3 regions of the Romboutsia lituseburensis genome follow, and region 3 is predicted to be linked to each of the others. Evidence: riboswitches for the same ligand, from Rfam matches in the RefSeq annotation. Region 3 holds a riboswitch; each other region holds the start of a gene.
What was found. Region 3 has a riboswitch for cyclic di-GMP ahead of NWE74_RS00565 (methyl-accepting chemotaxis protein). Riboswitches for the same ligand answer to the same signal wherever they lie in the genome.
Positions count from the first base shown of each region.

Region 1 (3,292 bases), 3.3 Mb from region 3:
ATAAAATTTATCAAGTGACATTATATGCAAATATAAGTCCTAAATTATTAGATCCAAACAATCAATCTAACAAAGAGAAACTATTTAAAAAAGATCAAAAAGTATCTAACAACACAAATAACAGAATAAAAATGAAATCAAAGGTAATAAATAGTGACCAAAGACGATTACAGGATAAAATGACACTAATTCAATCCCAAGAAGTACATATAGAAGAAGTAGAGAAAACTTTAAACTATGCAAAATCAAAATATCATCAAGAAAATAACAATTTAAATAAAGAATCTAGAAATATAAAAATTAAAATAAAGCAATTAACTAAAAAAGCAAAAGAATTAGAAAGTAAATCTGAGTCCAATCAAAATCAAAAAGATCAGTATATAGAGGATAAAGAACAAATCATATCATTAATAAATGATACACTTAATAAGATAAAAAAAGTAAAACAAAATCTTTCTCATCAAAAAACAAAGCTTATATCATTAGAAGAATATCTCAAAAAAAGTGAATCAAAGTTAGATAATACTAAAGACCAAATAGATTACATAAAAGAAGAAATAATATTAAATCCTTTAGATTTTATATTTATAGAAGGTAACATGGAAACTGGTTTAATTATAAACATACTAATTTAAAATATTTAAACAAAAATAAACTTTATTTTATAAAGCTAATTACAATATATAAATTAAAAAATATACCATGGATTTATATAAAAATATTTTTAGGTATTAGTATGGGAAAAAATACATGAAAAAAAAAGAAAATCAGCATAAAACCTTGATAAAAGTCGAAATATATTATACTATAGTAGTAGGAAAAGTTTACACTGTAGTATGAGAAAAAAGTGTGAGTAATTATGATTAAATAAAAATTTAATAGGCAAACCTAGAGAAATTTAGGGACGCAAAACTATAGGGGCTAAGGTTTTTAAAACTATGCCAGCCAGCTGCCGAAGAGTTAATAAACTTTTTGTTATCATTGCTGATAAAAAATTTACACTCTTTAATAAGAGTATTTTTTTATGTAAAAAAACACAAAAATAAAATTATAAAGTCTAAAAAAATTACATTGTTTTAATAAGAAACTTTATCGTTTGAAATGAATTGTATAAAAATACAAATAGATGTCGAAGAGTGTCGAAAAATAACGAACGAAAAAGGTCAGAAATATCGTAAAATGTAGAATAAGTTTTAAAAAAAGTGTATAATGTTGTGTAGTGGAAATAAAACAAAAAATAAACAATATTAGACAATTTTATAGACATATAAAAGAAAGAATGGAATTGGATTTTATAACTTTGTTTAGTTTGTATTTAGAAAGTTAGCGATGTTTAAAATTACTAAGTAATTCAAACTACTCTTTTGGGTAGTTTTTTTAAATTAGATTGAATAAAAGGAGGTTGATTATGAACATATATGGATTAATGAAAATGGGCTTAGATGCAACTGAGCTAAGAGGTAGAGTTATTGCAAATAATATAACAAATATAAATACACCAGGATACAAAAGAAAATATGTTACATTTGAAGATACTTTAAAAGGTAAGATGGACAATGCTAAGATAGAAGTTAAAACAGATGAAGGGTCTATAATGAGAGAAGATAAGAATAATGTTGACTTAGAAAATGAAAAAGTTAATCAAGCTGCTACAACTCTTCAGTATAATGCATTAGTTAGTTTAACTAATACTAAAATAGCAATGACAAAAAGTGTAATATCAGGGAGGTAATTAAATGAGTGTTTTTAGCGGTATGAGAATTAGCGCAAGTGGTTTATCGGCTGAAAGAATGAGAATGGATGTTATATCATCTAATGTAGCTAATGTAAAAACAACTAGAACAGAAGAGGGTGGAGCATATAGACGTAAAGTAGCTAGTTTTGAGGAAAATTATGATGAAAAACTAGGTATGTTAGGGGTTAAGACAGTAGCAATAGAAGAAGATAAATCTCCACTTAGAAAACTATATGAGCCTAATCATCCGGATGCGGATGAACAAGGTTACGTAGAGTATCCTAATGTAGATTTATTAGTTGAAATGTCAGATTTAATATCTGCATCTAGAGCTTACGAATCAAATATAGATACATTAAATGCTCAAAAAGGTATGATATCGAAAGCTTTAGAAATAGGAAGATAATTTTAAAGAGGTGATGGTATGCAAGCTATAAATAGTATAGGGATGAACTCAGATATATTTGCAAATAGTATAAAAAATAATCCTATAACTGCTGAAAAAACAGTGGAAGAAAAAAGTTCTAAATTAAAATTTGATGATGTTATAAAAGAGGCTGTAAATAAAGTTAATGACAGTCAAGTTAATGCAAATAACAGTATAGAAAGTCTTATAAAAGGTGAGGACATAACAATGCATGATGTTATGTTATCTGTACAAGAATCTCAAATGTCAATGCAACTTATGCTAGAAGTTAGAAATAAATTATTTGATGCTTATCAAGAGCTCAATAGAGTACAATTGTAGTCTATTAACAAGGAGTAAATAGATGAATGTAAAAGAAATTACACAAAATATAAAAGACTTTATAACAACAAAAGCAGGTCAATTTAAAGAACTTAAAAAAACTAAAAAAATCGCAATAATAATAGGTGTTATAGCTGTTATCCTAGCAGGAGGATTTGGAATAAAATATGCTAATGATAGTAAATATAAAGTACTTTTCTCTGGGTTAGATGCTAACGATGCGACAGCTATTACAAAAGAACTTGAAAATAAAAAGGTTGAAACTAAAATAGAAGGGAATAGCATTTATGTTCCTAAAGATCAAGTTGATAAATTAAGACTTGAATTATCTAATAATATCAAAAATGGTTCAGCGGGATTTGAAATAATGGATGAAGGCTCATCTTTTGGGCTTACAGATGAAGAATTCCAAATAAAAAAACAAAGAATGATCCAAGGGGAAATTGAAAAAACAATAAAAACTTTCCCGCAAGTGGCAGATGCGAGAGTACATATAAACAAAGGTGAAGAATCTGTATTTGCTAAAGAAAGTATTCCTGGATCAGCTGCAGTATCTATAAGTCTAAAACCAGGAGCATCTTTAGAACCGAATCAAATAAGATCAATAATGTCATTAGTTTCAGCAAGTAATATGAATATACCTAAGCAAAATGTTGAAGTAATAGATCAAAATATGAATTTATTATCGGAAGGATTGTTTGATGAAGATGGAAAAATAAACTCTTCAAAATCAAATGGAATAGATATTGCAAGGAAATCAGAAAAAGAATTAAATAAAGATTTAGAAAGATCTATAGTTAGCTTACTTG
Region 1 is NZ_JANQBQ010000001.1:3,366,509-3,369,800, forward strand. It holds gene NWE74_RS16210 (hypothetical protein) at 1-635, shown strand, start outside; cyclic di-GMP riboswitch class I at 872-957, shown strand; gene NWE74_RS16215 (flagellar basal body protein) at 1,409-1,732, shown strand; gene flgC (flagellar basal body rod protein FlgC) at 1,737-2,141, shown strand; gene fliE (flagellar hook-basal body complex protein FliE) at 2,160-2,483, shown strand; gene fliF (flagellar basal-body MS-ring/collar protein FliF) at 2,506-3,292, shown strand, end outside.
Region 1: another riboswitch for cyclic di-GMP. It lies ahead of NWE74_RS16215 (flagellar basal body protein); the one in region 3 lies ahead of NWE74_RS00565 (methyl-accepting chemotaxis protein).

Region 2 (3,292 bases), 2.4 Mb from region 3:
GTTTTTAAAGATCCCTTCTTAACTATCTCATTTTGAGGTTTTTCTAATACTTTTTCTGCTACTTTAGTTTTTGAGACTATATTTCCATTCTTAGATAATATTTTATAAGATATCTCTATCTTTCCTTTTTTACCATATATTTTCGTTTTTGTCTTTCCTTCTAGTAATGCATTATCTTCTACTATCTTTATTTTAAATGGAATTTCTTTGACTTCTTTCTTTATGCTTTCGCTAACCCTTATTATTTCTATAGTATCTTCTGAATTTATTTTTTGATTTAAATCTTTATTTAATATATCTTTATCTTTAACCCCTATATTACATTCTTCTAATACTTCTGCTACAGTTGTTTTATTAGTTTCATGTTCTAATACTCTTTTTCCATCTTTTATTTTTATAGGAAACTGAGTTACTATTTCTATATCCATGTTATTAGTTAGTTTTGTATTTAAATTAGGTTCTATCCTACTACCTTCTGGTACCTTTATCTTTTTATTAACTAAAAATGATTCTACAGTATTTGAAACAGTATCATATTTTACAGTTTGTCCATCTAAAGTTAATGATATCTCTTTGTTTATTCCAGAGTATGTTCCTAATACTATCGTACCTGCTGTTAACATAAGTAGTATAGGACCTTTGAATGTATTTTTAACACCCATAAGTAAACCTCTCCCCCTCTTTAGTAAATAAAAGTTTATAAGCTTTTCTATAAACTATATTCATAATATCAAGGAGTTATTACAACATTATTCATTTGCCATCAAATTTAAATATTCTTCAAATGAAATAGGATGAGAATATAAAAAACCTTGCGCATAATCAATCTCAAGCATTTTAGCTAATTTATGATTTTCAATCGTTTCAATACCTTCTATAACTACCTTACACTCTAAGCTTTTTGCCATATCTACAATACTCTTTAATACTTTTATCTTTCTTTCTTTATCTGTTGTGTCTGTCGGTAAAAATTCTTTAGGAATCTTTATTTCATTAAATTTCATATTACACAATCTATAGTAAGATGAATATCCTGTACCAAAGTCATCTATGGATATGCTAAAACCTATATTATTAAGATTATTTATCGTATCAGTTATAAGATCATATGATTCTATGTCACTAGTTTCTACTACCTCAAAAGTTATATTTTTAGGATTTATATTATATCTTTTAGTTATATCGATAATTTCTTTATCTATATTTTTTATTTTTAATGTATTTGTTGATATATTTATAGAATATGTATTGCTATCACCATTTATAGTACTAATATCTTCATATACCTCTTCTAATACATAAATATCAAATTGATACTCCATTTCTAGTTCTTTTATAATTTTTATAAATTCAATAGGTGATATAAATCCATATTTTTTATGTTCCCATCTGCTTAAAACTTCCCATGAAATTACGTGCTTATTTTCTAGATTTATCTTTGGTTGATACACTAGTGTAAATCCAGCTTCTTTAATATTTTTACTTTTGAGTATATTTTTCTTTAATTCAAGGTGCTTATTATACTGATTTTCGTTCATACATCCTCCAAGTACAATTAAAGTAGGTTTTTAAGTTCAATAATAATTTAATTGATTCCTTAAATGCCTTTTTTAAATTCAATTAAAGTTAAACCTTATTTGTATCTAAAAAAGGCTAAAAACATCTTAAATATTTTTAGCCGGTTGTACCAATTGCTCAATATAATCTAGGTACCCATATACAGATTATATCTCTATGCTTCTATTTATATATTAACCAGTATACACCATGATTGTCTATTTATTTTATATATATTTTTTACATTTAATTATAGATTTTTTTACACTTTAATTATTAGTTCTACTAAATTAGATTTTTTGTGCATAATAATTTACTTAAATGTAAAAAAGCACTAGTTTTTAACTAGTGCTTTTTTATTAATTATTTTATATTAAATAATCTTTTTGCATTTTCTTTTGTAGCTTCACATATTTTCTCATAAGAAATTCCTTTTTCTTGAGCTATTCTATCTGCTACAAATTGAACTAATGATGGATCATTTCTCTTTCCTCTATGTGGTTCTGGTGCCATATATGGAGAATCCGTTTCTATTAATAAGTACTCTAACGGTATTTCTTTAGCTACTTCTCTTGTTTTTTTATTATTCTTAAAAGTAACTGTCCCTGGAATAGAAATATAACATCCCATCTTTACATACTCTTTAGCTAATTCTACATTTCCACTATAGCAATGAAGTACACATCCTATTTCAGGAGATTTAGTATTTTTTATTATCTCAAAAGTATCTCCATGTGCATCTCTATCATGTATTATTATAGGTAATTTTAGTTCATTAGCTAATTCTATTTGCTTTTTAAACCATTCTCTTTGAATTCCCCTAGGAGAGTTATCATAGTAATAATCTAATCCAATTTCACCTATTGCTACTACTTTTTCATTTTCAGTAGCAAGCTTTCTAAGAATATCTATAGCTGTATTATCTAGCTCTCCTACATCATGTGGATGTACTCCAACTGCTGCGTATATAAAGTCATATTTATTTGCTAATTCTACACTAGTTATAGAGCTTTCTATATCTGCACCTGGATTCAGAACTAAATCTACTTGCTTATCTTTTAAAGAATTTATTAATTCTTCTCTATCTTCATCAAATCTTGCATCATTTAAATGTGCGTGTGAGTCAAATAACATTTTTTACACTCCTAACTGATTAACGAACTTCGCATCCATCCTTAGCACCTGTTGCTACAGGAACAACTAAATCGTCTCCATCATTTCCAGCTGCTAGTATCATACCTTGAGATTCTACACCTCTTAATTTAACTGGCTTTAAATTGCATACTACTACTACATCTTTTCCAACCATATCTTCTGGCTTGTACCACTTAGCTATTCCTGATACTATTTGTCTAGTTTCTGGTCCGATTTTTATTTGAGATACTAATAATCTATCTGCTTTTGGATGTTTTTCACAACTTATAACTTTACCAACTCTTAATTCAACTTTATCTAATTCATCTATAGTTATATTTTCTTTATGCTCTATAGGTTCTTCTTTTGCTTCTTCCTTCTTTTCTGAGAATAGCTCGTTTAGCTCTTCTACTTCTTTCTCTATATCTAATCTTGGGAATAAAGATTCTCCTTTATGAACTTTTGTGTCTTCTCCTATAAGCCCAAATGTTTTAACACTTTCCCAAGTCATCATATTTTCATCTGTTACTCCTAATTGAGTATATATCTTCTTAGCAGTAGCATTCATTATTGGGTTTATAAGTGTAGCTACTATTCTTAT
Region 2 is NZ_JANQBQ010000001.1:2,543,624-2,546,915, reverse strand. It holds gene NWE74_RS12545 (G5 domain-containing protein) at 1-662, opposite strand, end outside; gene NWE74_RS12540 (EAL domain-containing protein) at 750-1,538, opposite strand; cyclic di-GMP riboswitch class II at 1,668-1,751, opposite strand; gene NWE74_RS12535 (TatD family hydrolase) at 1,921-2,691, opposite strand; gene metG (methionine--tRNA ligase) at 2,711-3,292, opposite strand, start outside.
Region 2: another riboswitch for cyclic di-GMP. It lies ahead of NWE74_RS12540 (EAL domain-containing protein); the one in region 3 lies ahead of NWE74_RS00565 (methyl-accepting chemotaxis protein).

Region 3 (3,292 bases):
TATTTACTTGATTTATATGTTGAGCTTGTTCATTACTTGCATCTGCTATTTCTTGTATAACTTCAGCAGATTTTTGTGCCCCAGAAACAACTTCTTCAAGAGATTTTGCAGTTTCAGAAACAATTCCACTTCCATTTTCGATTGCTAAAAGTGACTTTTCAATTAACTCTGCTGTATCCTTTGCACTTTGAGCAGACTTTGCCGCTAAGTTTCTTACTTCATCTGCTACAACAGCAAATCCTTTACCAGCTTCACCAGCACGAGCTGCTTCTACTGCTGCATTTAATGCTAATATGTTTGTTTGGAATGCTATATCATCTATATTCTTTATTATATTACCTATTTGATTAGATGTATTGCTTATTTCATTCATAGCTGCAATCATCTCTTGCATTTGCTTTTTACCTTTTTCTGTAGCTGCACTTGATTGTATAGAAATTTGTTTTGCTCTTTCTGCATTTTGTGCAGTTTGCTTTATTTGCATTGAAACTTCATTTATTGTTGCTGAAAGTTCTTGAACTGAACTAGCTTGTTCTGTCGCTCCTTGAGATAATAATTGTGCCCCTTCTGCTACTTGATCAGAACCTACTGAAACTTGTTCTCCTGCTATATTTATTTGAGATAAAGTATCATTTAGGCCTTCTACAATTTTATTTACTGCTAATAGTATAGGAGCAAAATCATTTCTAAATAGCTCATTTAAATGTTCATTATCTACTTCAACATCTAAGTTTCCATTGCTAACTTCTGTTAATATGTACGTAAGTTCATTTATCATGCTTCTTAAATCTTCTACAATATTAGTAGTGGCATCTGCTACTAAACCAATTTCATTATTAGCATCTAGCTCAATAGTATCTGAGTTTAGATCACCTTCTGCTAATGATTTTAATCTTTCACTACATGATTTTAATGGATTTCCTATTTTATTAGAGAATATTATAGCTACCGCAAATGCGATTATTGTAAATACAACTGTCGTTATTGCAGTTATTATCATTGAGCGATATGTTGAACTCATAAAATCTTTTGCATTCGCCATTACACCTATACCCCATCCGTTGCTATTGCTTACAGGTGCATATCCTAATACCCAACTTTGTCCATTAAACTTAGCTGTTGTATATCCTGTTTGTCCTGATATAAGCTTTTTGTCAGCTTCTGCAAAAGGCACTTGACTTTCATCTGTCTGAGCCTCTTTTATAGAGTTTGCTACCCCTATACGACTTTCATCTTTATGACCAATTACAGTACCTTCACTATCTATAAGGTATGCATAACTATTTTCACTTACTTGTATACCTTTTACTATATCATTTAAAAGTTCCTTAGGTGGGTCAAATGATACAACTCCAACTATTTCACTTCCTTGTATTCCATCTTTCCAAATAGGTGCCGAAACTACTAGAGTTAAATCTCCTGTTACTTTACTTATAACTGGACTACTTAAGTATTCTTTACCACTCATAGAAATTTTAAAATAATCTCTCTCTGAATAGTCCTTTCCACTAAAGATATCTTTCCCATTTGCATCTATAATTTGACCTAATGCTAATCCATATAATTTCTCTTGATTTGTTATAATTTTTTGTTTTTCTTCAATACTTACATTAGGATCTGATATTTTTTGCATAATACCTGTTTGAATCGCTGCATTTTGAACATTTTTTATTTTAGCTGCTGCATTTTCAGAGACTTGTTTAGTAGTCTCTACAACTGTTTTTGATAAAATTTCTTCAGAGCTTTTATAAGTTAAAAAGCTTGTTATTGACCCTAAAAATACACAACTAATAACTGCAAAACATACTATTATTAAAGTAAGTTGAGTCTTTATACTTTTATCTTTATGATTATCCTTACTTTTTAGTTTGAATTGAAATTTCATTCGTACTTTCTCCTTTATATTCTTTTACATTTTCTTTTATTTGTCATTTTATTAACAGTTTTTCCCACAAATAAGCTTAGTTACCTTTAAATATATTTGTATAAATAAACCTCCCCTTCACTAATTATTTTAATAGTTAGACACCATGCATTTTGCAAAAAAATAAAAGAGCATAAACCTAAGCCCGCTTACACTCTTTTTATAAGTTTACACTCTTTTTTTAAAAGATAATTTATGCAACTGGCTAACTTAAAAAAGTCCCTATAGCTTTGCGTCACCAGATCACTCCGGCTTTGCCTATTCAATTTTTATAATAGAATACTCAGCATATATTAACATAGAAATTAAATTTTGTAAATATTTATAAAAATATGTAATATTATGAAGTTATTTTTGATTTTAGTATAAAATATTCAGTATTTATAATATTTTTATAAAATAGTTATATATTTTTTATTATAAATTCCATTTATCATCCATGTATATCATTTTCTTAGTCATTCCACCATCAATAATAAGATTTGTTCCATTTATAAAATCGTTATCTTTACTTGTCAAAAACAAGCAAGCATTAACAATATCTTTTGGTGTACCCACTCTTCCAGATGGATGCTGTTTTTTATCTAAATCTGATAATTCATAATCATCCACTTTAATCCATCCAGGACTAATTGCATTAACTGTTACAGGTGTTTCTGATAAAGATACAGCCATTGTATTAGTTAATGACACTAGTCCTCCTTTTGATGCACCGTAAGCTTCCCATCCAGCTTCATTTTGATTAAATCTCGTTGATGCTATATTTATTATTCTTCCATAGTCCTCACCTTTGTTTGCTTTTATAAATTCTTTTGAACATATAAAGCTACCTCTAAGGTTTACTGCTATAACTTCATCAAATTCACTTAATTCTATATCAAATATAGATTTATTAAACTTACTTATAGCTCCATTGTTTATTAGTACATGTACTGATCCATATTTTTTTACAACATCTTTAAATACATTTTTTATTTGATCTTCACTTTTTAAGTCAGCTTTATAAAAATCTATATTGTTCTCGTGAAATTTTGTATCTACTATATCTATTGCTATTACAAATGCATTTAACTTTGCATATTCTTTTGCTATAGCATTTCCTAATCCATTTGCAGCTCCTGTTACAAATACTATTTTACCTTTGTACATAGTTTTAGATTCTCCTTAACTTTTTATATTTAGCTCTTTTATATTTGAATATATAAGTATTATAGCCTACAAATCGACTAAAATATATTTATCATTTAGTAATTTGTAGGCTATATATTTTTTTATTAAATATTTTAATTAAAGTTTTAATGTATCGTATTAATCAGCTTGCTTAGTTTTTGCTATAACAATTTCTCTTATACAAATATCTTGTGGTTG
Region 3 is NZ_JANQBQ010000001.1:110,322-113,613, reverse strand. It holds gene NWE74_RS00565 (methyl-accepting chemotaxis protein) at 1-1,885, opposite strand, end outside; cyclic di-GMP riboswitch class I at 2,118-2,193, opposite strand; gene NWE74_RS00560 (SDR family NAD(P)-dependent oxidoreductase) at 2,342-3,073, opposite strand; gene NWE74_RS00555 (SDR family oxidoreductase) at 3,233-3,292, opposite strand, start outside.